2 regions of the Pseudoalteromonas apostichopi genome follow, and region 2 is predicted to be linked to the other one. Evidence: predicted binding sites of a transcription regulator. Region 2 holds the regulator's gene; the other holds the start of a gene.
The links. Region 2 encodes LexA, which represses DNA repair genes until DNA is damaged. Its sites were predicted from a motif close to TACTGTATNNNNATACAGTA; they were not measured.

Region 1 (15,021 bases), 1.8 Mb from region 2:
ATGGCGTTGCATTCTTTTATTTAAATAGTTGGCAAATTACAGCTAACAAGCAAATCAACGCGGACTAATAAAGCTTGGCTTGGTTCGCTGCGCTCACAATTATAGCCAAGCTTTATTAGCCCGTTATTTGGGCGTTATATGCCACGAGGATTACAATGAAATTACTGGTGAAATACACCCTAGTTATTTGTGTCTGTGTTGCAGCATCCTACTATTTAACTTTTTTCGTATTACCGAGTGTTACCTTAATTAACAACACTAACTCGGATATTGAGTCAGTAAAAATAACCTTACCCAACTCAGGACTGGATTTTGGTAAGGTTTACCGGCAACAACAAAACACTATTCACTATTCTTTGAAGCAAAATGACGGCGTTTACGAATACCATATTGTTAAGCTGGATGGTGTGACACTTTCGGGAACCTGCGGCTATGTCACTAGCAACGAATTCCACAAGCGTGTATTTGTACAAGTTACAGAAAAAGAGGTTGTTTGTAGCAGTGGCATATAACTAACGCATTAACACTCGCTCCGCTCGCTAGGGACAAAAATAAGGAGGCTCCCTTCGCTTCGCTCAGTATTATAGCCAGTTATAGGGTGTTACCGAATAAATACTCTAACTTATTTTTGTCCAAAGGCGTGTTATAAATATAACTCGCCTTTGCCCCAAAACAAGTTAGAGTAATAATTCTAAATAATTACTTTTGGTGTTCTAGAAACGGATGCGGTCACTTGGTGGCATAGACTAAATTCTATAAAGTGAACGTTCCGACAACTATTACCTACCCCGAAAATAAATTTACAAATTTAAAAGTTATTCGCTAATTCAATCACTCTATTTTTGCTGAAGAGCACCTTCTTCTTTGGCAATTTGTTTCCTGTAACGCCTCGCTCGAAAAATATCACCAAGCTGTTGTTTGACGAGTGCCGACAGTTGCAAGCATCACAATTCCTAATATTTATTTTTAAAGAAGAAATCGAAATTTAATTGTACCTTTTTTATTGGTTTTATAAATTTTGACCATATTAAGTTAAATCAATATAACATTTTAGGAAATCAAAACGTGGCAAAGTACAAAGTTTCATACGCGTATTACGAAATCAAAAAGGATGGTAAAGCGGGCGGTAAAACTGGCTGTGTAAAAACTGTAGAAGCAACATCAGATATGATGGCTTTGAAGATAATCGAAGGAAAACACCCTGGTAAGTTAATTGAATTGAGAAGTATTGAAGAAATAAAGCGCTAGTTTAATATTTGGATCCAAATTATATTTCTTTAGCATGCGATTATTAGGTATAGAGTATTCTAAATATCTTCTGTTAATTCATACTAAGACTTTTTATTAAAACCCGCTAATTAAGCGGGTTTTTATTTACTGACATTTTCCTCACACTTCGTTTTATCTTTTCTATATTCTCAGATAGCACCCATAGCATGCCTGCGAGAGTATCTTTATCCATTGCCTCAAAGTGGTCTTCAATACACAGTGCATTGATTGCTGCTTCTGCTTGGTAAATATTTTTATCTAGTTCGTTTTTTAGTTGTAGCGCTTTGTTGTTTTGCATTTGGTATTCCCTGCTGTTTTCGTTGAGGAAAAGATACAAGTGATTTTGTAAGGTAAAAAGTGAAAAGATTTACGTCCTATGGTACAAATTACGTCCTGAAATTCGTTTTTGGCTGTTCTCAGATTAAAAGGACGTAGTAAATGAACCAAATAACACCAGAAAACTTAAGGGGTTTGCGTAAAAAATTAGGGTTATCAAGTCAACAAGCAGCCGATAGTGTTTATAAGAACCTAAGGTTATGGCAAAGATATGAAGCTCCTTTATCAGCAAGTAGCAGTTTAAGAATACCCCCAGCGACTTTAGAACTATTCTGTTTGAAGCACGGTTTACCTTACCCACCAAATAAACAGGGCAAACTCGGTAAATTAGTTAGTTTTTATGGCGGCCAAGGAGGTGCAGGGCATACTCTGCTTACAATTGATATAAGTATTGCTCTTATGGCAGATGGATATGAAGTTTTAGTAATATCGGATCGAAATGGAAGTGCAATGTTTGGTGAAATGTCAGTTAAGCAGAACTACCCATTCCCAAGAACTATCCAAGTTGATGAATCAAATAATATGAGATTCACAAATCATTTAAACCTTCCTTACTCTTCGTCTCCAGAATCATTAAAACCTATCATAGAAAATTACGACTTCGTATTCTTAGATATTAACCGTACGCTTGCGATAGATTATTTTGACGAACTTGAACCTGACTTGATTATAGCTCCAGCTAAAATTAATGAAGACAATATTCGTAATAGAACGGCTTTCAATAATGTTACTAATTTATCCAGTAGGTTGGCAGAGCAAAAAAATGTTAAGACAAAACTCGCCTTGTTGATGGTTGCTGTGTCAACAGACTATGCGTTTAGCCCTAGTTATCATGGTTTACTAGATGAAAATGCAGATGATTATGAGGAAGTGAGAGATTATTTCTATCATCAGCAAGAAAAAGATCAACAGGACCAAGAAGCACTTTTAGAGTTATTTAATACTTTGGGGAAGCTGGCCAATGTTCAATTTATGAATAGCTATACATCAGATGCATATGATAATTACCGAGAAAGATATGCTAAGGGGTATAGTATATTTCATAAAGCGCCTAACTCACTTCCTGCGCATGAATTACTGAGTGTAAAAAATGAAATGTTGAGGATTTTAGGTATACCAGATAAATATTTATGATTTGATCAGTCTTACACTTTATATAGATTAGTTTTTTTATTAGTATGATTTTTGTACATAAAACTTAAGGAAGAAAGATGTCAAATTTTTCATGGACTTGCCCACATTGTAGTAAGCCAACAACGATTACTAAAAACGATGAAAAAGTAGAATTAACTGATTTATATATCGACAATAGTGATGGTGAGCTTCGGCTTTTAAAAAGGTTCATTGTTTGCCCGAATCCAGAGTGTAAGAAAGTAACTTTTGAAATATGGCTTCACAAAAGAACAACTGATGATTACGGAAGTTATAGGACAGGCGACCTAATTAAACATTGGCAATTAGTTCCAACTTCTTCAGCGAAATCCTTTCCGAATTATATTCCAAAAGCAATTCTTGCCGACTATGAAGAAGCATGCCTTATACGAGATTTAAGTCCCAAAGCATCAGCAACTTTAGCTCGGCGCTGTATACAGGGTATTATTAGAGATTTCTGGCAGGTCAAACCTGCACGGCTTATCGAAGAAATAGAATCTATTAAAGATAAAATCGATCCTTTAGTATGGGAAAGTATTGATACTATTCGTAAAGTTGGCAATATCGGTGCCCATATGGAAAAAGACATAAACTTAATGGTTGAAGTTGATCCTGAAGAGGCTGAACTATTGCTAGGTCTAATCGAGATGTTATTGAAAGAGTGGTATGTACTTAGAGAAGAACGAAAAAGAAGGCTTGAGAGAATTGTACAAGTAGGAGTAGAAAAACAACTTGAAAAACGTAGTAAGCATTAACAAATCATTGCAGCGGCCAAGCCGCTGAATGATCGTTACTGCAATAGAGGTTAATAGTGTAAGTCTGTTTGATGACGCTATGAATGTTGCTGGTATTTTGTTTTAAAGCTTTACGCAGCTCATTTTGATTGCACATTATATCTAACCAAAATAAACAACATCAGACCACGAAGTCACAGTAAACACTATCGCTATATAGTATGTTCTTACCTTATTAGGGGGGTCAAATCATCCCAGCAATATCTATTAATCTTGTACGATAATATTAAATTAAGTAATGTGAGATTTGGGAAAGAGTGTGGCTTATGTAAGAAGGATAATACAAATATAATACAAAAATAATACAAATTAGCAGTTGCTAATATATGAAATAAAATGATTTATATCATTGATATAAAAGGGGAAAAGATGGTCGGCATAGCAGGATTTGAACCTGCGACCCCTGACACCCCATGACAGTGCGCTACCAAGCTGCGCTATATGCCGACGTTGCAAGCCATAGTACGGCTTTTTTTATAAAAATCAATATCAGCGCAGTTCGATTGCCTGTTTATTGTTCAGGCAATCGGTATTAAATCAATGGGCTAGTGGTTAATCTAGCCAATCGTTGATCGTTTTGTACATAAAGTCGCGTATTAATGGTTGAGCATCGGCGTTAGGGTGGAGGTTATCGTTTTGCATAAGCTCAGGACGGCCTGCAATATTAAGCATGAAAAAAGGCATGAGCTCAGAATCTGTTTCATCAGCAATAGTTTTAAAGCTATCGGTGAAAAGTTTGGTATAACGCGGACCATAGTTTGGTGGAATTTGTACTTCCATTATGGCGGTTTTCGCCCCAATTTGTTGGCTTTTCGCTATTAAATCACGTAGGTTAGTTTGCAGGCGTTTAATAGGGAAACCACGTAAACCATCGTTTCCGCCAAGCTCAATAAGCACATGAGTGGGTTCAAATTCACTTAGTAACGCGTCGAGTCGTCTTAAGGCGCCGCCGGTAGTTTCACCACTAATACTAGCGTTTACTAAATATACAGATTGGTCTTTTTCATCGTACTTATCTTGTAACAATTTAACCCAGCCTTGTTCTTGTTTAAGGCCGTATGCGGCGCTTAAACTGTCACCTAAAATTAAAATTGTGTTGTCAGCTGCTGCCGTAAGTGGTTTGATTACTAACAGTAAAACGAATATAAAACGTAGGATTGGATGCATCATATGTCAGCGCTTTCTCAATTAAACATCATTCAAGTTAAAGGACTTTCTAAAACGGTCACCACGGTTGAGGGCAACCTGACCATCCTCAGTGACATCAGCTTTAATGTCAAGTCGGGTGACTCAGTTGCAGTAGTGGGCACCTCTGGTTCGGGTAAGTCTACTTTATTAAGTTTGTTAGCCGGACTTGACCAATCAACTAGCGGCAGTATTTATTTAGATGGTGCTGCTTTGCACGAATTAGGCGAAGAAGCACGCGCGGCACTTCGCGCCGAAAAAGTGGGGTTTGTGTTTCAGTCTTTCATGCTTGTACAAAGCTTAACAGCACTTGAAAACGTGATGCTACCGGCTGAACTTGCCGGTAGTAAAGACGCGAAACAGCAAGCGCTTGAGCTACTTGAAAAAGTAGGTTTAAGTCACCGTGTTGGCCATTACCCATCGCAATTATCTGGCGGTGAGCAGCAGCGTGTAGCTATTGCGCGTGCATTTATTGGTACACCGAAAATCTTATTTGCCGATGAACCATCAGCGAACCTTGATAGCAAAAACGGTAAATTAATTGAGTCATTATTATTTGAATTAAATAAAGAGCACGGCACGACACTTATTTTAGTAACGCATGATGAGCAGCTTGCACAAAAGTGTCAGCAAATTTTACACATTGAAGCAGGGCAGTTAGTAACTGTAAAAGAAAGCGAAGGAGTGCAAGCGAATGTGGGCTAAATTAGCACTAAAACTGTTTTCACGTGAGTTTAAACGCGGTGAGTTAACAGTGATCAGTGCAGCAATTGCCTTAGCTGTTCTCACTGTTTTAACACTGTCTATGGTTACCGACCGAATTGGTCAAAGTATTGAAGAAAAAAGCAGTGCCTTTATTGCTGCTGATCGCGTTTTAGCAAGTAACCATGCTTTACCTGCCGAGTTTTTAGAAAAAGCCAACCAAGAAAACTTACGTACCGCTAAAATAACCTATTTCGATACCATGTTATTTGCTGGTGACGAAATGCAGCTTGGCTCGGTGAAAGCGGTATCAAACACCTATCCGTTAAAAGGCGAGTTAAAAGTAAAAACTAGCCTGACTGATCAACCACAAGTAACTGCTGATATCCCAAGTCGTGGTGAAGTGTGGTTAAGTGAATCAGTGTTTTATGCGTTAAACATTAAAGTGGGCGATAAAGTAGAGCTTGGCGCTGCTACGTTTACTGCTAGTCATGTTGTAGCCGAAGAGCCTGATGCACCGTTTAATGTGTTTTCAAGCAGCCAGCGAATCTTAATTAATGAAGCAGACATAGCTGTTACAGAGGTAATTCAGCCGGGTAGTCGAGTGTTTTATCGTCAGCTTTATGCTGGCAGCAAAGACAATTTAGATACCTTCTATGCGTGGTTAAAACCACAAATGAAAGAAAACCAGCGTTGGTATGGTGTTAAAGACCGCCAGTCTCCTATTTCTAATAGTTTAAATCGTGCCGAGAGTTATCTATTGCTAGCTGGTTTACTTGGCATTATTTTAGCCGCTGTTGCTATTGCGGTATCGGCAAAACGGTATTGTGAGCGTCAATATGACCCGGTTGCCATGATGAAAACGCTGGGCGGAAGCCGCGCTATGATACGTAAAATCTATTTACTTCACTTGAGCCTTGTTTGTTCAATGTCGGTCATAGTTGGTTTACTGATTGGTTATGGCTTACAAGCAGTTGCAACAGATTATTTAGCACAAACCATGGGCACAGCACCACCAAGTGCATCTGCTAAACCTTGGATTATTGCTATTAGCACCGGCGTGATTTGTGCGGTAATGTTTTCTATTAAACCACTACTCGATTTATTTGATATTCCTCCGCTGCGCGTGCTGCGCCGTAATTTAGGCGACCGTTTATTGGTTAGTAAAGTACACTTGGCTATGTCGGCGCTTACTGTGTTTTTACTCATGTGGTTGTTTAGTAATAACATCAAAATAAGTGCCATTTTGTTTCTTTCAACTGCATTTTTAATTGCGGTGTTATTTGCTTTATCAAAGGTTATTTTTGGCGGTGGTCGCAAACTCGGTTTAAGCCCAGGTAATAGTTGGTCATTGGCGATAGCATCAATTCAAAAGCGTGCCAACGTTAATGCCGTACAATTAATTAGCTTTGCATTGGCTATAAAATTGTTACTGTTTTTAATTGTATTGAAGAACGACATGATCTCGGATTGGCAGTCACAGCTTCCAGAAAATGCACCTAATTCATTTTTAGTGAACATTACTGAGCAAGAACTAGAACCTATTACTAGTTTCTTAGCGCAAAATGATATGCCAACGTCTGATTTTTACCCTGTTGTTCGTGGCCGTGTAAACGCCGTTAATGGTGAGCTGGTTGCCCGCGAAGTATCGCAAGAAGATAACGAAAAGAAAGACGAAGAAGCTCGCTCTGGCATTGGCCGTGAGCTAAATCTAACTTGGCGCAAGGACTTGCCAAATCAAAACGAGCTTATCGACGGTGCATGGTTTAGTGAAAACTCAGTGGCTGAGGCATCGGTTGAAGAGTCTATGCTTAAACGCTTAGATGTAAAAATAGGTGATACGCTTACTTTCTTAATAGGTGCACAGTCTTTCGATGCAAAAATTACCAGTGTTCGAAAAGTTAACTGGACGACACTCAAACCTAACTTCTTTATTATTTTAAGTCCTGATGTGCTAGCCAGTTTTCCTGCTACTTATATTTCATCGGTGAATGTAAAAGCGGATAAAAAACGCGAATTTAATGAGTTAATGCGTCAATACCCAACAGTGAATGTGATTGATGTTGAGAGCTTTATTAAACAGATTCGATCAACAATAGAGCAAGTATCGTTAGCGATTGGTTTTGTACTAGCAATTGTCGTTGCCTGTGGAGCTTTAGTGCTTATTTCACAAGTACAAGCAAGTTTGGGTGAGCGTATGCAAGAGATTGTCATCTTAAGAACTTTAGGTGCTAAAGGGCGTTTAATTAAAAATGCCACCTTATATGAGTTTTTATTATTAGGGGTTACGGCAGGCTTAGTCGCTGCCATTGTCAGTGATATTGCTTTATTAATTGTACAAAAACAGATGTTCGAATTAGCAGGTAAATTCCATCCTCATATTTGGCTTATTGGCCCAGCAGTAGGAGGCCTATTTGTGGCGTGTTTGGGTTATTTGATGATAGCGCGCACAATGCGAAAAAATACCCAAGGCTTATTACGCTCACTGGCATAAGATTCTAACTAAAAACGCGTTTATAAAATGCTCGCAATTGCGGGCATTTTTTATGAATTGCAATTGGTTACTGGTAATTTATACAGTGCTCTGGCATTATTAACACAGATAATAATGATAATAGATGGGTCAGTTAGTTGGCGATTATTTTAGGGATTGATCCTGGTTCACGATTAACAGGGTACGGCGTGATTGCTCACCAAGGTGCTAAGTTCACTTATTTAGGAAGTGGTTGCATAAAATTGGCAGATCACGATTTTCCTGTTCGTTTAAAAATGATTTACCAAGGGATCAGTCAATTGGTAGAGCAATTCTCCCCAGACAGCTTTGCTATCGAAAAAGTGTTTATGGCACATAACCCTGATTCGGCACTAAAACTTGGTCAAGCTCGTGGCGCTGCCATTGTTGGCGCTTCAATGGCTGAGCTGCCAGTTTATGAATATTCAGCAAGGCAAATCAAGCAAGCTGTTGTGGGTAATGGCGGAGCCGATAAGTCTCAAGTACAACATATGGTAAAGAATATTTTAAAGCTGCCAGGCACTCCTCAAGCCGATGCCGCTGACGCTCTAGCAATTGCTATATGTCATGCACACTCAGAACAAAATTTAATTAAACTTGCGGGCAGTGCGAGCAAAACCGTAAGAGGACGATTAAGGAAGTAATATGATTGGTCGATTAAATGGCTTACTTGTTGAAAAACAGCCGCCAGAAATTCTTATTGAAGTAAGTGGTGTAGGCTACGAAGTACAAATGCCTATGACCTGCTTTTATGATTTACCCGCAGTAGGTGAGCAAGCGATTATTTATACCCATTTTGTGGTACGTGAAGATGCCCAGCTATTATTTGGTTTTAACAATAAAACAGAGCGCGCTTTATTTAGAGAGCTATTAAAGGCTAATGGCGTAGGACCAAAATTAGGACTTGCGATTTTATCGGGTATGTCAGCACAGCAATTTGTAAGTTGTGTAAACAATGAAGATGCAACCACACTGGTTAAACTTCCGGGGGTTGGTAAAAAAACTGCTGAGCGCTTAGTACTCGAAATGAAAGACAGACTGAAAGATTGGGGTAATGACTTATTTACACCATTTAGCGATAATGCCGTCATTGAGCCTGCAAGTGATGATACCCTAGTGGCAAATAATGCTGCCGATGATGCAGTTTCTGCACTTGTGGCGTTAGGTTATAAGCTACCGCAAGCACAAAAAGCGGTGAAAGCAGTGAACAAACCAGATATGACGACAGAGGTTCTAATTAAAGAAGCTCTAAAATCAATGTTGTGAGTAAACCATGATAGAAGCAGATCGCTTAATAGATGCGAGTGAACAAAGTAACGAAGACAGTGTTGATCGTGCCATACGGCCAAAACTGTTAACAGATTACACTGGCCAGCCGCATGTTAAGCAACAAATGGAAATATTTATCGAGGCGGCTCGCCATCGTGGCGAAGCCCTGGATCACCTATTAATATTTGGTCCACCGGGTCTTGGTAAAACCACACTTGCAAACATTGTTGCCAACGAGCTTAACGTTAATATTAAAACAACGTCAGGGCCAGTACTCGAAAAAGCTGGCGATTTAGCTGCTCTTTTAACTAACCTTGAAGAAGGTGACGTACTGTTTATTGACGAAATTCACCGCTTGAGCCCGCAGGTCGAAGAGATTTTGTATCCAGCAATGGAAGACTATCAGCTGGATATTATGATCGGTGAGGGCCCAGCCGCACGTTCAATTAAACTTGATTTACCGCCATTTACTTTAATAGGTGCGACAACCCGTGCAGGTTCACTCACCTCACCACTGAGAGACCGTTTTGGCATAGTGCAGCGTTTAGAATTTTATTCGGTTGAAGATTTATCAAAAATAGTTGCTCGTTCAGCAAGATTTTTAGATTTAACTATGTGCAATGAAGGAGCCACAGAAATAGCCAAGCGCTCACGTGGCACACCGCGAATAGCGAACCGTTTGTTACGCCGTGTTCGTGATTACACGCAAGTTAAATCTGACGGTAAAGTTAACGCATCGGTTGCAGAGCAAGCCCTCGATATGATTGATGTCGATAAAAGCGGTTTTGACTACATGGATAGAAAATACCTATTAGCTATTATCGAAAAATTTATGGGCGGCCCAGTTGGCCTTGATAACCTTGCAGCTGCAATAGGCGAAGAAAAAGAAACGATAGAAGATGTAATAGAACCGTTTTTAATTCAACAAGGCTTTATACAACGTACCCCGCGCGGACGACTTGTATCAGACATCGCTTACTTGCACTTTGGACTAACCCCAGATAAATAACAAAACTCAGGTTAGTTACAAAAGCTTTAAGTTATAAGTATTAAGCAGCTCGAGAGGGCTGCTTTTTAATAGAGATAAGTTGACTTTTTAAATGGCAATATAGATTTTACCGCATACCGCATACCGCATACCGCATACCGCATACCGCATACCGCATACCGCATACCGCATACCGCATACCGCATACCGCATACCGCATACCGCATACCGCATACCGCATACCGGCAAGAGTCATCTAACACCTGTAATTCACATGCTGTTAAGTTTTTGATAGGTATTCTCGTTGACGTTTGCGCAGGCAAAAAAAAGCCCGCATAAGGATGCGGGCAAACAACAAGTTGAAGGAAGTAATTCAGGGAACTACGGTCTACTAAAAGAAGGTTTTATCCTGATTTCAGTAAACCTAGAGCAATACGAAACTTCATATTGCTAAAAACGGAGCTTAATGAAAGAAACTTTCATGAGGTTGCTAGCTCGGTATAGGTAAATAATACGCAATGATGGATTTTTCTTCAAACTAGAAAAATTTAATTTTCAGATTAAAAAAACTAATGTGAGCAAAAAATTCTATTGTTTTCTTTTTGTTCGCTTTGTGGTTATTTTCTCTTTAACTGCATGAATAGAGTGGTTTTTATAAAATTCATATTCTGTATTCAGGATTAGTTTAAGTATTCTGTAGTAGATTTGCAAAAGTACTTTTGGGTGTTTATGCGTAATTTATGAATAAACGTCGTGTTTTCGATTGTTTTGGTTGCTTTTAAGCGTCACTCTAGTGACTTATTATTAAGGTAAAAATATGCATAAAAGTATTTGTAAAATTCAATCTGGCTAAAAAATAACTAAGCAAATTGCTTTTTACCGTTATTTGCCGCTAATTCACAGCAAGAGCGTTGTCAGTTCATAATTGACTAGATACACTAGTTGTAACTTTTGGCCATGTTTGTGGTCAATAAATACAAGTGTAAAAAATATAACAAATTACATAGAAATCTATTTTTAGGAGTTTAACGTGGGATCAGGGCTTAACTTTTTAGATCTTATTCTAGAAGCCAGTGTACTTGTCCAGCTAGTAATGTTGGCATTAGTCGGCATGTCGGTAATGTCATGGGCAATTATTTTTCAACGTAAAAAAGCGATTTCTGATGCACTTAATGGCGCTAAGCGCTTTGAGCAAAAGTTTTGGTCAGGAATAGACTTAAGTAAATTATATAATGAAGTTTCAGCTCGTCCTGGTGGCGCATCAGGTGTTGAAGCATTATTCGTTGCCGGTTTTAAGGAGTTTGCACGACATAAGAAAAATTCACCGCAAAGTGCAAGCATCGTAATGGAAGGCACACATCGTTCAATGCGTGTTGCGTTGTCACGCGAAGTTGAAAAACTAGAATCAAGTTTATCGTTTTTAGCGACAGTGGGTTCAATTAGTCCTTATATCGGCCTTTTTGGTACGGTGTGGGGTATCATGAACGCATTCATTGCATTAGGTGAAGTTAAGCAAGCAACTTTACAAATGGTTGCGCCGGGTATCGCCGAAGCACTTATCGCAACAGCGATGGGTTTATTCGCAGCAATCCCTGCAGTTATTGCGTACAACCGTTTTGCAAATAAAGTAGAAAAGCTTGAAGGTAATTACATTAACTTCATGGAAGAGTTCGCCAATATTTTACACCGCCAAGCAGCTGCGCAAATAGAGGCTAAAGCGAATGTATCAGCGTAAGAAACGTCGCCCAGTAGGTGAGATAAATGTAGTTCCTTACATTGATGTAATGTTGGTACTACTTATTATATTTATGGCAACTGCACCACTGATTACTCATGGTGTAAAAGTGGACTTGCCGAAAATGGAAGAATCGGATCTTGTAGATACCAAAGATACACCACCTATCATTGCATCAATTGATGCTGAAGGTAAGTACTATGTAAGTATCGGCACTGATCCAGAAGCTCCTATGGAAGCAATTGATGTAGCTGCTGTTATAAAATTACAACTTCAGAAAAACCCCGATACTCCGGTTATGATAAAAGGTTCTGGTCGTGTTTCTTATCAAGAAGTGTTGCTGTTAATGGACTTTTTGAAAAATGCCGGTGTGCCTTCTGTGGGTCTTATGACTGAGTCATTTGAGGGTTAGTATGCGTGAATCAGTAATAAAGTCGCTTCTATTGCACCTTGGTATTATTGTTTTCTTAGTCGTATCAGCGAACTTTCATATGCCAGCTCCTAAGGTAATGGAAGTGACATTGAATCCGGCTATGCCTGAACCAGAAAAAGCGGTTTCTGCAGTAACGGTTGATCAACAAAAGGTTGAGCAGAAAATTGCTGAACTTAAAAAGCAAGAAGAAGCAAAAAAACAAGCCGAAGCAAAGCGAATTCGAGATCTTGAACGTCGTGCAAATGACGCACGTAAGCAACGCGAAGCTGAAGACCGTCGTCTTAAAAAGTTAGAGCAACAACGCCGAGCGAAAGAGAAAGAAAAAGCAGAAGCTGAAGCACAAGCGAAGAAAGCACGTGAAATACAAGAGAAAGAACGTGCCAAAGCTAAGCAAGCTGAAAAGCAAAAGCAAGAAGCTGAAGCCGCAGCAAAAGCCGCAGCTGAAAAACGTAAAGCTGAAGAAGAGGCGTTAAAGAAAGCGGAAGCAGAGCGCAAGCGTAAAGCTGCTGAAGCTGAAGCTGAGCGTAAACGTAAAGAAGCTGAAGCAGAGCGTAAACGTCAGCAGGCATTGCAAGAACAAATGCTGCAAGAGCAGTTAGCTGCTGAGCAGGCTGCACGAAATAAAATACGTCAGCAACAAGTCTTGAGTGAAGTTGATAAATATAAAGCGTTAATTATGGCGCGTATTCAACAAACTTTACTTATTGATGAAAAAATGAAGAATAAGCAATGTCGCGTTAATATTCGCCTTGGTTTTAACGGGTTAGTAACTCAAGTAAAATCACTTGGTGGTGATAAATTAGTGTGTGAAGCTGCTCTTCGTGCTGTCCGTATGGCCGATACACTACCAGTTTCGCCTGATAAAGATGTTTTCGAGCAACTGAAAAATATTAACTTAACAATTAAGCCAGAATTCTAAAGGAATGATATGTTCAACCAGATAAAAACAGCATGTTTTATTGTATTACTGGGCTTTCATGGCATTGCCAGTGCTGCACTAGAAATTGTTATCACTGAAGGTATTGATGGAGCACGCCCAATAGCGGTTGTTCCATTTAAATACCAGGGCGTTGGTCCCATCCCTGAAAAATTGAGCACCGTTATTGCAGCTGATTTGATGCGTAGTGGTAAATTTAAACCTATTGATGTGACAAATATGCCTCAATTACCCGGCAAAGATGCTGATGTAGATTATGGTGCATGGGTCAATCAAGGTGTTGAAGCGGTACTTGTTGGTCAAGTTGAGCAACAACCGGGTGGACGTTACTTAGTAAAATATGAGCTTATCGATGTGATCCGTGGTCAAATTACAGGCGGCGAAACGCAAATGATGAGTAATGGTCAATTAGTGAAGAGCCAAGACCATGTATTAGATGCTCGTGAGAGTGTTATATCTGAAACAGGGTTTCGCCGTTATGCGCACCGTATTAGCGATGTAGTTTACGAAGCGCTTACGGGTGAAAAAGGTGCGTTTTTAACAAAAATTGCTTACGTTATTGTACGTGATAATGAACCGAAGCCTTATCAACTCGTTGTTGCTGACTATGATGGCTACAATGAGCAAGTATTGCTTCGTTCTAAAGAGCCACTTATGTCCCCAGCTTGGTCACCAGATGGTACTAAGCTTGCGTATGTAACCTTTGAAAATCGTCAAAGCCAAATTTACATTCAAGATTTGTATACGGGCAAACGTGAGTTAATCACAAGCCATCCAGGTATTAATGGTGCACCACAGTTTTCACCTGATGGAAAAAAACTATTATTAGTACTTTCAAAAGACCGTAACGGTGCAACAGAAGTCTATGTTTTAGACCTTGCAACTCGCAAAGAAAAGCGTTTAACAAATCATCGTAGTATCGATACAGAGCCTTCTTGGTACCCAAATGGGCAAGATATCGTGTTTACGTCTGAAAGGGGTGGTAATGCCCAGATTTATAAGTTAAATTTGCAAACTGGTAGAGCAAAACGTATGACGTTTGATGGTGATATGAATTTAGCAGGTTCGATTTCACCAGACGGAAAAGAATTAGTGATGGTGAATCGTACTAACGGTCAATACCATCTTGCTAAAAAAGAGCTAGCTACAGGTGCGTTTCAAGTATTAACAAGAACTCGCCTAGATGAATCGCCGAGTATCGCTCCAAACGGTTCGATGATTATCTACAGCACGCTTCATAATAATAAACAGGTGTTGGCGTTAGTGTCTATGGACGGTCGCTTTAAAGCTCGCTTACCTGTGCTAGATGGACAAGTTAAGGCGCCAGCTTGGTCGCCTTATTTACAGTAATTTTACTGGTTTACTCAATATAGGAATCAATTCAATGCAACTTAATAAAACTTTAAAAGGCCTGCTTATTGCTGTGCCAGTGATGACATTAGCGGCGTGTAGCTCTTCTTCAGGTGTTGATGAGGGTGCTGCAAACCAATCTAACCAAGGTATGGTTGAGCAATCAAACACTGATACTGTTGAAGTTGCAACGCTTACTCCAGAGCAACAAGCTGAAGAAGCACTTCGTGAAAAGTACGAAGCGTTACGTCAAGAGCAAATCATCTACTTTGGTTTTGATAACGCAAAAATCCAAAGCAAATACGCGGAGCTTTTACAAGCACACGCAGAATTCTTAGTACAAAACCCATCAGTTAAAG
Region 2 (15,021 bases):
TGCTGAAGCCACTTCCACAGAACCGCTCAACGCTTCGATATTGCGCCTTACTACATCCATACCAACGCCACGACCCGATAGGTCGCTTACTTGATCGGCTGTAGAAAACCCTGGTAAGAAAATCAGCTCGTTTACTTCGTTATCAGACAACTCATCAGTTTCTGAAATTAGGCCGTTTTTAATTGCCTTTTCACGAATTTTAGTGGTGTTAAGACCTTGGCCATCATCCATAATTTCGATAACAATATTGCCACCTTGATGAAACGCATTGAGCGTGACAGTACCAACAGGGTTTTTACCCGCAGCAACACGCTTATCAACAGTTTCTAAGCCATGGTCTAGGGAGTTTCTCACTAGGTGAACCATAGGATCAGAAAGCTTCTCCATCACGGTTTTATCTAGTTCGGTTTGCTCACCAAGTAACTTTAGCTCAACTTGTTTATCAAGCTTTTGCGAGATATCTCGCACTAAGCGAGGGAAGCGACTAAACACAAAGCTTATTGGCAACATACGAATACGCATGACGTTTTCTTGTAAGTCACGAGTATTATGTGCCAGTTGCGCTAAGCCCTCTTGTAGAGAAGCAATCGTCGCTTCAGTGATTTCTTGCTCACCCAATTGGCTTAACATCGCTTGGGTAATAACTAATTCACCCACCATGTTGATGAGTGAGTCAACTTTATCAATACCAACCCTGATTGAGGTTGATTCTGCATTGGCAGTAGTTGCTTTAACTGGCGCAGGCTTTTTGGTATCAGTAGTTGGTTTAACTACTGCAGGCTCAGCCTCTTTCGCTGGTGCTGCATCTTCTGTAGCAGTTTCAGCTGCCGAAATATCTTCATCACCAAACAAACCACCGCATAGCGTGATGGTAATATCAGCGTCATCCTCAACCCATTCAAAAATTTCTTCTATACAGCTTTGCTCTTTGTCTGTGGTTAAGAAAAAGCGCCACGATAAGAAACAATCTTCAGGGGCAAGGTTAGTGATATCAGGCACATCATCTTGAAAAGCTTGTGTTTCAAGTTCACCCAACTCCGCTAATTCACTGATCATGTACAGTGGTTCATTACCGGTTTTAAATAAATGATGGTGTGGTTTGAAATCGATTTGATAGGTATTAAAACTGTTTTCGCTGACAGCTTCTTGCGCTTGAGCAGGTTCTTTACTTGCAGCACGCATGCCGAGAATTTCTTCAAACTTAATACGAAGTTCATCAGCTTCAGTTAGGTCTGGCTGCTGCTCAGCTTGCAAAGTTCTAAGTAAAGCTCGTAAACAATCAACTGATTTTAAAAGTAAATTTACATGCTCAGCAGTAAGATCACGTGAGCCTTCACGGATTTGATCTAACAGGGTTTCGAGAACATGAGTAAAATCTGCAACGGCACTAAAACCAAAGGTTCCACTGCCTCCTTTTATCGAATGCGCAGCGCGAAAGATTGTATTTATTGTCTCTAAGTCTTCTTCGCCAGGTACTAAGTTTAATAACTCAGCCTCCATAGCATCGAGTCCTTCAAAGCTTTCTTCGAAGAATACTTCAAAAAATTGGCTTAGATCTATACTCATGCCCCGCTCCTATTATTAGCGAATCACTTTTTTCAATACCGCTAACAATTGCTCAGGATTAAATGGCTTAACAATCCAACCAGTTGCTCCAGCAGCTTTTCCTTCAGACTTTTTATCAAGCCCCGACTCTGTGGTCAGCATCAGTAAAGGTGTGAACTTATAATTAGGTAAGCTACGTAATTCACGAATAAGGGTAATACCATCCATTACCGGCATATTCACATCAGAAATAACTGCATCAAAGCCTTGTTGCTTTGCGATGTTTAATGCTTCACTGCCATCTTTTGCCTCTGTAACATCAAAGCCAGCTTTTTTAAGCGTAAAACCAACCATTTGGCGCATAGATGCAGAATCGTCTACTGCTAAAATTCTTTTCATAAAAACCTCTTAATTGGCATTCTCAAGCACAAGGTAATGACTTAAGCCCAAACTATTAATTGCCTGTAGCAAAGGTTTGCTCTCGCCAACCCAAATAATTTTGTGTTGCACAGAAAGCAAGTGCTTCTGTAATGCACATAAAAGCTGAATTGATGCTGTGTCAGCACGTGTCACTTCACTGATATCCAGACAAATATCATCATTTGCTGACAACTCTTGTAGCAAATCTTGATGGAGCGTTTCGACCTGACTAATAGCTAATTCTGTAGGGAGCTTTAACATTACTTCTTCTTTCCCTGCTTTAAACAATTCATAACAAAAGCTTAGACTGACTAAATAAAAATGCCATAATTTGAATCAAAAAATAGTAAAATTTTTTAGTAGCTTAGACATATATGTCAAAAAAGGAAGCTTTTCTTTTGCTGAAATTGACTCACCAAGCAAAGAAAATTTACTTTGCGTAATAATCTGCTATTTTTTTGAACTCATCAGTCAAAGTTGTGGCATTAATCAAGGGCACACTTCCTTGTTTAAATTCAGGCTTAAAAATGGCACGCACAGAACCATCACCATCAACCATCACCACAGAAGCACTATGATCAACGGCATACTCTTGCTGATCACTGTCGTTAATTGCGTAAATTAAGCCAAGCTCTCTAACAAAGGGGAAAAGTTGTTTGTGTGGGCCTGATACAGCAAGAAATTCAGGGTTAAAGTAATCAATGTAAGCTTTGCGTTTTTCGGTTGTATCACGCTTTGGATCAACAGCAACAAACCATACTTGCACTTTGTAACCTTGGCTTAATTGCTTTTGCACTGCAGTTAATTTCGCCAGTGTCATTGGGCAGATATCAGGACAGCTAGTGTAGCCTAAAAAGACCAAGTTCCAATGCCCTATAAATTGGCTATTATCTGCAGGTTTACCATGTTGGTCAGTTAATAAAAACGGACTAATCGGCTTTGCTGGCTCGTAAACGAGCGCTTCAACTTTAGGAGCGGTGTTATTTTTGCCACAACCGGTTACAAATAATACCGCACTGAAACATAAAAAAGCGACGATTCGTGTCATAAAACTAACCATTTATCAATAAATAAGGCGATAAAGAGTAGCATTAAATGCACAATTGAAAAACGAAATAAATCCATTGCGGTATCATCTTTTGGGGCAATTTTTAGTTTTAATGCCTTATAGATGAAGACCGCATTTAGAGCGCTTGCCCCTAGCAAGTAAATTAACCCTGACATACCAATTAGATAAGGCAGTACACATACCAAAGCTAGCAAAATGCTATAACCAACAACACAGGTTTTACAAAATTCAATACCGTGAGTAACAGGCAGCATAGGAATTTTTGCACGCTCATAGTCACTTTTACGCGCAATTGCTAATGCCCAAAAGTGTGGTGGAGTCCAAGTAAATATAATCATCACTAATAACCATGGCGCAGCAGCCATATGGCCCGTTTCAGAAACCCACCCTAAAAGCGGCGGCATCGCACCAGCTAACCCCCCAATAACAATATTTTGAGGTGTCGCGCGCTTTAAAAACGAAGTATAAATAAATGCATAACCAACGAGTGCAAACAAAGTAAGGATTGCCGTTAATGTATTTGCCCACACCATAAGCATAACAAAACCTAGCACACCGATGGTCGCCGCAAAGCTCAAAGCATGCTGTTTGCTTAGGCGCCCTTTTGCCACAGGGCGATGACGTGTACGTGCCATTTTACTGTCGATTTCACTATCAACAACATGATTGATTACAGCAGCAGCGGCCGATAACAAACCAATACCAAGCAAACTTGCAAGCTGTACAAACACTCCACGCCCAACATCGGGAGCCAATGCCAAACCAACCCAAGCAGTTAGTACAAGCATGGCAACTACTTTAAATTTACTGATAGCTAAGTAATCTTTAAGTAACTCTGAGCTTTGGCTAAATAATGATTTTTCTGTGCTTAGTAATATTGCCATCACAGCCTCCTAGGTTCTTATTTTCAAATGGAAGCATAGTCTTACCATGCTAAGCAGTAGTAGTGCGGCCATTAGATTGTGCGCAAGCGCAACACTTAATGGGAAGTGCCAATGCACAACAGCTAGGCCTAAACAGATTTGGCACAGCAAAGCGATTAATACGGTGACTGTGCAGTGCTTAATTTTTCGAGAGTAACATCTTGAATATATGCGCCACATGATCAGTGCTAACACCACACAAGTAACCAACGCCCAAATACGATGCAGTAAGTGAATTGACATACGCGCTTGCTGCGATAACACACCATATTCATAGGTACTGTGCTCGAGCGGCAGTTGAAAAACGCTCTTCAAAGAAAACGGTTGTCCGTAGCTACAAAGCGGTAAGCCATTACAATGCGGAGCGGCATAATTTGCAGCAAGCCAGCCACCCAACGCAATTTGCAGTATTAGTACCACCAAACCCACAAGCGCTAGACGATAGTATGGCTTTGCACCGCTATCATTACTCGCTACGGGTTTCGTTTTTAAGCGTAGATACAATAAAAACACCAACGACAAAATACTAAAACCGCCAAGTAAATGTCCCATTACAACCAAAGGCTGTAAGTTCATAGTCACAGTCCACATGCCCAATGCGGCTTGGAAGATCACCAGTAGTAATAGTGCCAGTGGCAATTTAACCGGCGTATTTGGATATTGGCGTTTTAACCATGCAAAAACAAACAAAGCTAAAATTAATAGGCCAAGGGCACCAGCAAAATAGCGATGGATCATCTCTTTCCAAGCTTTTGCTGCCTCAAACATCATATCAGGGTAGTTTTGTTCAACATGTAACAGAGCAGTTTCATGTTTTGGCACAGTTAAAAACCCATAGCAACCAGGCCAGTCTGGACAGCCAAGCCCAGCATCACTCAGCCGTGTATAAGCACCAAGCCCAACAACCAAGATAGAGAAGAAAACCGTAATTAAGACTAAATATTTATAATTTTTATACATCTTTATCCCCTTGATGAGGTTTAACTTGAACGCGCGTAGTTAAGTAGTTTTTTTAAGTCTTTAAGTAAGCCTTTTTGAATAAGTCTGTTTTGTTCAGGCTCAGCCTTGTAGGGGTAATGCAAAACCACTAAGCCCATGTGATCAACCAAATATAAATCTCCCGCTTTGAGCGCTGGACTTACCACCAATTGACGCCAGTTTGCCGATATCTGCTGTTGATTTGTCAGTACCGCCACATCCACTTTTTGCTGATTTTTACCTAAAGCGACGTATAGGTTATCTAGGCTTGCTAATTGGTTTTCACATACTTCATTGCACTCCTTTGGATAATTAAGCGCAATAGTCCATTGTTTGGGCTCACCTTGTTGCCAATCAGCTAATTTAACTTCTTCACTTAAAAGCTCACCATGATTACTCGAACCACTTGGTAACCACTCAAGCTTCAATGCTGCATAAGCAAGTGCCAGCGGCACAAAACAGCATAAAACGAATAAACTAAGCGGGTTTATTTTCATAACCTCTCCTTCTCATCGCAAAATAAGCAATAACCACACAAGCTAAGCCAATTAATAACCACTGTACGGCATAGGCGTAATGTTTATCTGGCCCCATCACGACACTCTGATAATGCGGAGTTGCGATACCATCAGCTTCATTGCGATAACCAATAAAGCCTTGTAAGGGCATTGCTAATTGAGTACTCAAAATTGCTAAATCAATACCTTGAATTCGCTTTGGCCACCCTTGTTCTGCACCAATCTCATCGGCAAGCGTAAAACCTTGCAAGTTGCCTTGTTTCAATTGCACTGTGGCCGTAAAACGTGTTGATTCTGGCCACACAACTGTTGGCAATTGGCTCCGGTTTGTAGGGGCTTTTAGCCAACCAAAGTTAACAATTAAAGGTGCGGTTTCACCTGCAATAGTCATAGCTACAAGTAAGTCATAGCCCACTTGTCCCTGATAGATTTGATTATCAAGCAGCCAGTACTGTTGTTTATTTACCTCGCCAGAGACCTTAACTTGCAAACCCGTTTTATTTAGCTCTGTAGGTAGACTTTGCAGCGCTTGCCAGCTCAAAATTCCTTGTTCTTTCGAAACGGCCAACTGGCTTAGTTGCTGCTGTTTTTGCTCGCCTCGTTGGTATTGCCAAACGCTTAGTCGTAAACAAATAAGCACTGCTAGTATCACAACGCAAATTGCGATAATTGAGCTAAGCTTTTGTTTACGCCATAAAATTAACTGCATTTGGATTACCTAATATGATTAAAATCATTATTGTTTTGTTATTACTTTATATTCTGTTCAACCTATTTAGAGCGCTGTTTGTGATGATGTCAGCAAAAGAGCACTCGAAACCTATGTCGCATTACCTAGGTCGTCGAGTGCTGTTTTCAGGTATTGTGCTGATCCTCATTATTGCCGCAATGAAATTGGGCTTTATTCACACCAACCCCTCGCCGCTTCACAAAGCTACAGCACGTACACAAATACAAATAAACACAACCACACCACATCAACAAAGTGCCAATACCAAGCAGCCGCTTGAAAGGCAAAATGCTTTTCACTCGTAAAGTGACCTTTAAAAATTCTTAGCAAAACCACGAATAAAATGATGGTTCCTAATGTCACGTGCATACCGTGAAAGCCCGTTAACAAGAAAAAGGTATTCCCATAAACACCCGCATCAAGGGTTAACCCTAAATCACGATAAGCATGCATATACTCGTAAACTTGTAAGCCAAGGAAAATCACACCTAACAGCACGGTTAAAGATAAAAATACCTTAAGAGCGCCGCGTTTATTATTTTCCATAGCAACATGAGCAAAGTGAATTGTGACCGAAGAGGTAAGTAGAATAAGCGTATTGATCAGGGGGAGACCTTGCCAGCCCATAGCCTGTGTTGTCTCGCCCGATGGCGTGGTTAACAGCGGCCATACAGCTTCAAAGGTTGGCCAGAGTACTTCGTTGGTCATGGCATTATTACCAGCGCCCCCAAGCCAAGGCACTGAAATCATTCGAGCGTAAAAAAGAGCGCCAAAAAATGCCATAAAAAACATGACCTCAGAGAATATAAACCAGCTCATACCTTGTCGGAATGAGCGGTCCATTTGTGCTGAGTAAAGCCCTTTATGAGACTCTTCAATAACGTTTTTAAACCAACTAAAAACCATATAAATTAATATGGCAATGCCAAGATACAATACATACTGGCCATTACTGCCTTCACCACTGACTTGCATCACAGTTAAACCAGCACCGACAGCAATTAAAAACATCGCGATGGCGCCCACTATTGGCCAAGGGCTTTGTGCTGGAACATAGTATTTTTCGTAGTTTTGATTCATTTTGTTTGCTCCCAATTAGCAATTAGCTTGGCGGCTTTTAATCGTTTTTAGCCACAACATGCCCGCTAATATCAAACACGGTATACGACAATGTCAGTTCCTCAACATCGTCGGGTAACTCAGTATCAACATAAAACAACAAGGTAAATTCCATTTCTTCACCGGCTTTCATTGGCTGCTGATCAAAGCAAAAACAGGCGATTTTATGTAAATACTTTGCCGCTTTTCCCGGTGATACCGATGGAATTGCTTGCATGACTTTGTCTTCATTACTGGTATTTTTTGCTGAGAATTTAACTTCACGCATGGCACCAGGTTGTACCGCCACGCTGTATTGCTCAGACTGCACCTTAAATGGCGCGCCGCTTTGAGCGTGAGTCGTAAAGCTGACATCAACTTGACGCTGTGTATTTATTGATTCACTCGCGTTCGCTTTTTCTAATGATGGCTTACCATTCAACCCTGTAACGTCGCAAAACACGTCGTAAAGCGGCACCATTGCAAAAGCAAATGCGAACATGAGCAAGCATGTAATCAGCAGTTTTTTTAGCAAAGGTGCATGGTTCATTACTTAATCTCCGGCGGTGTTTCAAAAGTGTGATAAGGCGCTGGAGAATCAACTTCCCACTCTAAACCTTCAGCTCCATCCCATACTTTGGCTGGCGCTTTCTCACCACCTCGAGCACATTTAAATACCACCAACACAAACAACAGTTGCGATAAGCCAAATGCAAAACCACCAATACTGATAATGGCGTTAAAGTCAGCGAATTGCAGAGCATAGTCAGGAATACGACGCGGCATACCGGCAAGGCCAACAAAGTGCATAGGGAAGAACAGCACGTTGACACTGATTAGCGATAGCCAGAAATGCCATTTCGCCAGCGTTTCGTTGTACATGTTGCCAGTCCATTTCGGTAACCAATAATAGGCTCCCGCCATAATTGAGAACACGGCTCCTGTCACGAGCACATAATGGAAGTGTGCCACCACAAAATAGGTATCGTGATACTGGAAATCTGCCGGTGTAATGGCAAGCATCAAGCCAGAGAAACCACCTAATGTGAATAACACAATAAAGGCGATGGCAAACATCATCGGAATTTCAAAGCTAATTGAACCGCGCCACATGGTGGCTACCCAGTTAAACACTTTAACGCCCGTTGGCACAGAAATGAGCATTGTGGCGTACATGAAAAACAACTCGCCGGCTACAGGCATGCCTGTGGTAAACATATGATGTGCCCAAACGATGAAGCTCAGCAGCGCAATGGATGAGGTTGCATACACCATAGAAGCATAGCCAAATAACTTTTTGCGTGAGAAGGTCGGCACAATAGTCGAAATAATCCCAAAGGCTGGCAAAATCATGATGTACACTTCGGGGTGACCGAAGAACCAGAAAATGTGCTGGAACATCACAGGATCACCACCACCGGCTGCATCAAAAAAGCTTGTTGCAAAGTATTTATCTGTCAGCACCATAGTGACAGCCCCAGCTAAAACAGGCATAACAGCGATCAATAAGAATGCTGTGATTAACCAAGTCCAAACAAATAGCGGAAGCTTCATCCAAGTCATACCCGGCGCTCTTAGATTGACGATAGTCACGATAACGTTAATCGCCCCCATAATTGAGCTAATACCCATGATATGTATGGCAAATACAAACAGTGCAGTGTTATCGTTACTATAAGTGGTGGAGAGTGGTGCGTAGAATGTCCAGCCAAACGCAGGACCACCACCTGGCATCAGTAACGAAGCCAACAGGATTAAAAATGCGAAAGGTAATATCCAAAAGCTCCAGTTGTTCATGCGTGGCAGTGCCATATCAGGTGCACCAATCATCATAGGCACCATCCAGTTAGCAAGCCCAGTAAATGCGGGCATAACGGCGCCAAATACCATGATCAAACCATGTACCGTGGTCATTTGGTTAAAAAAGTGCGGATCAACTAACTGTAATCCTGGCTGAAATAGTTCAGCGCGGATCACCATAGCCATCGCTCCACCAATCAAGAACATGGTAAGAGAAAAAATCAGGTATAAACTCCCGATGTCTTTATGATTGGTGGTGTAAAGCCAACGCTTAAAACCTTTAGCAGGATGATGATGATCGTGATGCGCATGCCCAGTTGCTTGCTCATTAATAACGTTACTCATTATTTCGCCTCCGCTGCTGCATCAATCGCGGCTTGAATTTGACTCGGTTGGATCACATCGCCGGTATCATTACCCCATGCATTTCGCTTATAGGTAATAACCGCAGCAAGTTGCTTAATTGAAAGCTGCTTATCAAACGCTTGCATCGCCGTACCAGGGCGGCCATGTAACACGATATCTATGTGATCTTTTACATCACCTAATACAATGGGACTGCCTTTAAGTGCAGGAAACACGCCTGGTAAGCCCATACCAGTAGGCTGGTGACATGCAGCACAACTTGCCATATACACTTGCTCACCTAAGACCATAAGCTCTTCTTTAGGTAATGTTTGATCAAGCAAAGCAGCATCAGCGGCTGCTGCATTAGCCTTTTCTTCCTTAGCATCTGCAAGCCAATTAGCAAATTCATCTTCAGGTAAGGCTTTCACCACAACAGGCATAAAACCATGATCTTTACCGCATAGTTCTGCACATTGACCACGGTAAACACCTGGTTCGTTAATACGTGTCCACGCTTCATTGATAAATCCAGGGTTTGCGTCCTTTTTAACTGCAAAATCAGGAACCCACCACGAATGGATAACATCGTCTGAGGTCATTAAAAAGCGGACTTTTTTATTGATAGGAAGCACTAGCGGTTTATCTACCTCAAGCAAATAATGCTCCGTTTTTTCTGCCTGATTGTCTATTTGATCTTTTGGTGTAGATAGGATTGAGTAATAGGCTATATCTTCACCCATATATTCGTAATGCCACTTCCATTGCGAGCCTGTCACTTTAATTGTGATATCAGCTTTAGAGGCATCTTCCATAGCAATGAGAGTTTTTGTGGCAGGCACAGCCATGGCTATTAAGATGACAAATGGAATGGCAGTCCAAAGTATTTCAACTTTTGTACTTTCATGAAATTGGGCAGGCTTGGCCCCTTTAGATTTACGGTGGTGTATTAAAGCCCAAAACATCACCGCAAATACGATGATGCCGATTACACAACAGATAATAAATATCGTCATGTGTAACTCATAAACATTATTACTTATATCAGTCACCCCTTTTCGCATATTGTATTGACTATTTGCCAATACAATTTCTGGGAGTGCAACCAATATAAGCCACAAGGCGTAACGCAGTTTACCCATGTGACGGCTCCTTTAGATGCTATTGCAAGACGCAAAGCGAAAAGGCGATACAGCAAGGTGCCCATTCGTTTTTTTTATTGTTCAGAGCGACTACGTATCATTTTAACTCACTTATGATACTGGCCCCCTGTCTAACACCTCGCACATTTTTGTGTCTTTTTATTAATCAGGTGTTAATACATTGCTTTAACCAATTAGTTAAAAAATGACCAATAAGCAAGTTTTAGTGATAATAAATGTTTATTTTGGTGCAGAAATAACAACTATAATCAGCGCGTTATTTAATGTTATGGTTTACGAAGAATATACAAAAAGAGAGGAAAACTGCGCCATATAAGGCTTTAAATAAAGAGTAAGGATTCACAAATCCTAATTAAGTGGCAAAATCACAATGGCGCACCAAATTGAGTCAATTTAGCGCACCAAATAAGGGACAACTACATCCAGTCAGCGTTACGAATGACTCCTACAGCTAACCCTTCAATATTGAAAGATTCATGCTCAAGGTCAACCTCAATAGGTGAGAACTCTTCGTTTTCAGCGTGTAAAAGTACTTTCCGACCTGCTTTTTCTAGCCGCTTAACAGTTACATCTTCATCAACTCGAGCTACAACAACTTGCCCATTTTCAGCAACTTGCGTTCTATGTACTGCAAGCAAGTCACCGTCCATAATACCAATATCTTTCATACTCATGCCATTTACACGTAGTAAAAAGTCAGCGGCTGGTTTAAATAACGTAGGGTCAACTTGGCAATGACTTTCGACATGCTCCTGAGCCAAAATTGGCTCACCAGCTGCAACACGGCCAATCAAAGGTAAACCTAACTGCTCAGGTTCATCTTCTTCAATCAACTGAATACCACGACTCGCTCCAGGCTTCATTTTGATCATGCCTTTTTTTGCCAGTGCTTTTAGATGTTCTTCAGCGGCGTTGGCACTTTTAAAACCCAATGTTTGAGCTATTTCAGCGCGTGTTGGCGGCATGCCTGTATCTTTAATAAAGACTTTAATTAGTTCTAAGATTTGCGATTGGCGTTTAGTTAATGGGCGCATACAACTGGTTTTCCATACAGTACATTTAACTGTGAGTATATACAGTTATTTGAAAATCGCAAATTTAAATTAACTCCATCATATTGCTACAAAACTAACATTGAACCGCAATGAAAGATGCCATAAGGTATTAGCTTTAATTCGCATGTTAAGGAAACACAATGAGTATTTGGCACCATCCAATCACGCTGGAGCAATGTAAAGACTTGGAACAAGGAGTAACCGGGCAAGGCACTTTAATGAAAACGATGGGTATTGAGGTGACTGAAATTGGCGATGATTATTTAGTGGCCACCATGCCTGCAATTCCTGAACACCATAACCCTATGGGCATGGTTCATGGCGGAGCAAACGTTGTGTTAGCAGAAACAGTGGCAAGCTATGCAGCTAACTTTGTGATTGATTTCAATAAATTCTATGCTGTTGGTCAAGAGATTAATGCCAACCACATAAAAGCGTCTCGAAAAGGGACATTAACGGCAACGGCCAGACCACTTCATTTAGGTAAGCGCACCTCTGTTTGGGATATCAAAATTACCAATGCTGCTGGGGAGCTGTGCTGCGTATCAAGAATGACCGCAGCAGTCGTAGAGCGCTAAATTCAGTTTACTTTTCGACTGGATAAATAGTAATTTCAATCCCTGCGCCAATTGCTGAGATACGTAACAAGGTATCTGCATGCAGGGGTTGGTTAAAGCACTTTGGCGAGTTACCCGATTCAAAACCTAAATCAAATGTACGTTTTGAACAAGATAACCACTGCTTTAATGCATTGCGCGAGCAAGATTCAATTAATTCGCAAAGCTGGTTAATCGCTTTGTCTGGAGAGCTGATATCTGCAGTTGCTTCAATGCGTGCAAGTTGACGGTATTCATCTTGGTCATAATGTAAAACCATAGCGTTTTTCTTCAAATCAGCAACAAGCGCACTAATATCGTGCTTTGATTCAAGCTCCAGATCTACATTTAAAAATTGAATTTCCGACATACTCTCGTTTTTATCCTCTATTGATATCGACTGAAACTTTAACTCAGTTTTGTATATATACCAAATCTAGAATACAGTTAATGCGACATTTTGCCGCATTGGCAATACAGCTAAACAACCTAAAATAGCGCCCATATAACAATAATAACGGGGTGGTAATGAATAAACGCATGTTCAAATATGCTCGTAAAGGGCATAAATGGCTAGGCTATTTACTTGCTTTGCAGATCTTTTTTTGGCTATTAGGTGGGCTTGTAATGAGTTCATTGCCGCTTGAAAAAGTGCATGGAAAACATCTAGCAAATCGCAGTCTAAGTAACCCTTTCTTAGTGTCAGACTACTCTGCTTCTATCGATAAAATAACGGCACAATTTGAACAAATTGAAAGTATCAAGTACAGCCACTTTTTAGAGTCGCCAATCATAGAAGTCACGGCACCGAGCGGCTCCTTTAATTTTGATGGCAGAACAGGTGATAAAATGCCTGCGCCGAATAAAGCACAAATAATTGAAAACGCGAGAACTCACTTACTTATTAACGCAAATATCACGCAAGCACAGCTGTTAACCAAAGGACCAAGAGAAGTGGCTCACAAGGCCAATGTTTGGCAAGTGAGTTTTGATGATTGGCTGACAACAACCTTATATTTAGATAGCCAAACCGGTAAAGTCATTACAGTGCGCAGCTCCCTATGGCGCATTTTCGACTTTTTCTGGATGCTACACATCATGGATTATGATGAGCGCGAAAACTTTAATAACCCACTTCTAATTAGCTTTTCGGCCACCAGCGTACTGTTTTGTATTACGGGGATTATTTTATTGCTACAGAACATTCGCTTAAAACGTAAAAAGCCTGCTAAACGTGCTGGTCAATCAAAATAGGGTTGCCATCTGGGTCGGTGATAATAAAACTCGCGTCACCGGCTTTTTGTATTTCTAACCCTTGTTGCTGAAAATGCGCGGCTAATTGCTCAAAAGTGGCAAACTCTACAAGTGCCTCAGCATTTTGATCCCAGCCTGGGTTAAAGGTCAGCATGGTTTTATCAAACATGCCTTGAAACAAACCTATTAAATGTTCACCATTTTTCATTATTAACCAATGCTGCTCGATTTCGCCGGCAAATTCTTTAAAGCCTAGTTTTTCATAAAACTGCTTTGAAGCATGGATATCTTTCACATTTAAACTTACAGAAAAGGCACCTAATAACATAGTTGTAATTCCTCTAATAAAACGGCCTAACAACTATAGCTGAGTTGAAAAACTTTTCCTTTTTAGAATAGTAGCTCTAAAATGGCTGCTCCTGTAGTTCACTGATGTGATGGATATGCGTTTATTTCTATATTTAACCCTTTGTTTAATTTTTACTTTCCCTGTATCCGCTAAACAATTTTCGAGCTTTTACAGTGCAAAAAAGCACTTAATTAAGAATCTACCGAGCAATAGTAAAAGCTTATATTGTGGCTGCGATATAAAGCGCCAAGGTAAAAAGCTTGTACCAGACCCTGAAGCTTGTGGTTATATTCCAAGAAACGCCATTACCCGCTCAGGAAACGAAAACGCTCGAGCAAAAAGAATAGAATGGGAGCATATAGTACCTGCGTGGGAGTTTGGTCATCAATTACAATGCTGGCAGGATGGCGGACGTAAAAACTGCATTAAGGTCAGTGAAAAATTTCGTCAAATGGAAGCCGACATAAATAACCTCGCTCCAGCTATTGGCGAGATCAATGCAGACCGTTCTAATTTTCGCTACGGAATAGTCGCAACATCTAGTGCCAGTTATGGAGCTTGCCCAGTAAAAATCGATTTTAAGCAACGTGTATTTGAGCCACCGATTTATGCAAGAAAGCAAATAGCCGATACCTACTTTTATATGCAAAAAACCTATGGCTTAAAAATATCTAACAAACAACGTAAGCTATTTGAGTCATGGCAGAAGCTCAAAGTAGCTGAAATTAGTAACCGTAAGTCTTTATAACTAAAAGCACATTCATTTACATTTGAGGCGCTACAATTTATTGCTTTCAGATACAGTAATTGCTAATTTTTAAGAAATACTATCGGAAAGGAAGCAAATATGTTTAACAATAATAAACTCGCCTTAGCAATATTTTTAGCAGTCTCAGGCGCGTCTCTATCTGGCTGCGGTGGCGGCGGTGGCTCTTCGAGCAATAACAACACAACAAACCCGCCACCAACAAGTTCAGAACCCACTTGGACCGCTGGTGTTTTTGAGCCATCAAGTGAATTTAAAGATCAATGCGCCGTACCACGAACAGGCAATGATCCTTATAACAATAATCAGCCTTACCCAGATACTGCTGGCTCTGAGTTTACCGAGAAGATGTGGTTACGTTCATGGAGTGACGAAACCTACCTTTGGTACGACGAAATAGAAGACAACAATC

Region 1: a site for LexA is predicted at 8,001-8,020, ahead of ruvC (crossover junction endodeoxyribonuclease RuvC). Genes of this name have one in related genera too.

Annotation. Positions count from the first base shown of each region.
Region 1 is NZ_AP028065.1:3,238,937-3,253,957, forward strand. It holds gene QUE86_RS14625 (hypothetical protein) at 1-68, shown strand, start outside; gene QUE86_RS14630 (hypothetical protein) at 156-512, shown strand; gene QUE86_RS14635 (hypothetical protein) at 1,066-1,248, shown strand; gene QUE86_RS14640 (hypothetical protein) at 1,355-1,567, opposite strand; gene QUE86_RS14645 (P-loop NTPase family protein) at 1,708-2,739, shown strand; gene QUE86_RS14650 (DUF4145 domain-containing protein) at 2,817-3,512, shown strand; tRNA gene QUE86_RS14655 (tRNA-Pro) at 3,922-3,998, opposite strand; gene QUE86_RS14660 (arylesterase) at 4,104-4,721, opposite strand; gene QUE86_RS14665 (ABC transporter ATP-binding protein) at 4,722-5,441, shown strand; gene QUE86_RS14670 (ABC transporter permease) at 5,431-7,932, shown strand; gene ruvC (crossover junction endodeoxyribonuclease RuvC) at 8,070-8,594, shown strand; gene ruvA (Holliday junction branch migration protein RuvA) at 8,596-9,216, shown strand; gene ruvB (Holliday junction branch migration DNA helicase RuvB) at 9,224-10,228, shown strand; gene tolQ (protein TolQ) at 11,238-11,942, shown strand; gene tolR (protein TolR) at 11,929-12,354, shown strand; gene tolA (cell envelope integrity protein TolA) at 12,356-13,294, shown strand; gene tolB (Tol-Pal system beta propeller repeat protein TolB) at 13,304-14,662, shown strand; gene pal (peptidoglycan-associated lipoprotein Pal) at 14,697-15,021, shown strand, end outside.
Region 2 is NZ_AP028065.1:1,457,174-1,472,194, forward strand. It holds gene QUE86_RS06480 (chemotaxis protein CheA) at 1-1,566, opposite strand, end outside; gene QUE86_RS06485 (response regulator) at 1,582-1,944, opposite strand; gene QUE86_RS06490 (STAS domain-containing protein) at 1,954-2,226, opposite strand; gene QUE86_RS06495 (SCO family protein) at 2,396-3,013, opposite strand; gene cyoE (heme o synthase) at 3,010-3,918, opposite strand; gene QUE86_RS06505 (COX15/CtaA family protein) at 3,928-4,917, opposite strand; gene QUE86_RS06510 (redox-active disulfide-containing membrane protein) at 4,938-5,432, opposite strand; gene QUE86_RS06515 (SURF1 family protein) at 5,413-6,162, opposite strand; gene QUE86_RS20030 (DUF2909 domain-containing protein) at 6,177-6,488, shown strand; gene QUE86_RS06525 (cytochrome c oxidase subunit 3) at 6,388-7,263, opposite strand; gene QUE86_RS06530 (cytochrome c oxidase assembly protein) at 7,301-7,831, opposite strand; gene ctaD (cytochrome c oxidase subunit I) at 7,831-9,426, opposite strand; gene coxB (cytochrome c oxidase subunit II) at 9,426-10,568, opposite strand; gene lexA (transcriptional repressor LexA) at 11,006-11,623, opposite strand; gene QUE86_RS06550 (PaaI family thioesterase) at 11,785-12,222, shown strand; gene QUE86_RS06555 (hypothetical protein) at 12,230-12,610, opposite strand; gene QUE86_RS06560 (hypothetical protein) at 12,769-13,494, shown strand; gene QUE86_RS06565 (VOC family protein) at 13,469-13,822, opposite strand; gene QUE86_RS06570 (endonuclease) at 13,932-14,591, shown strand; gene QUE86_RS06575 (S41 family peptidase) at 14,691-15,021, shown strand, end outside.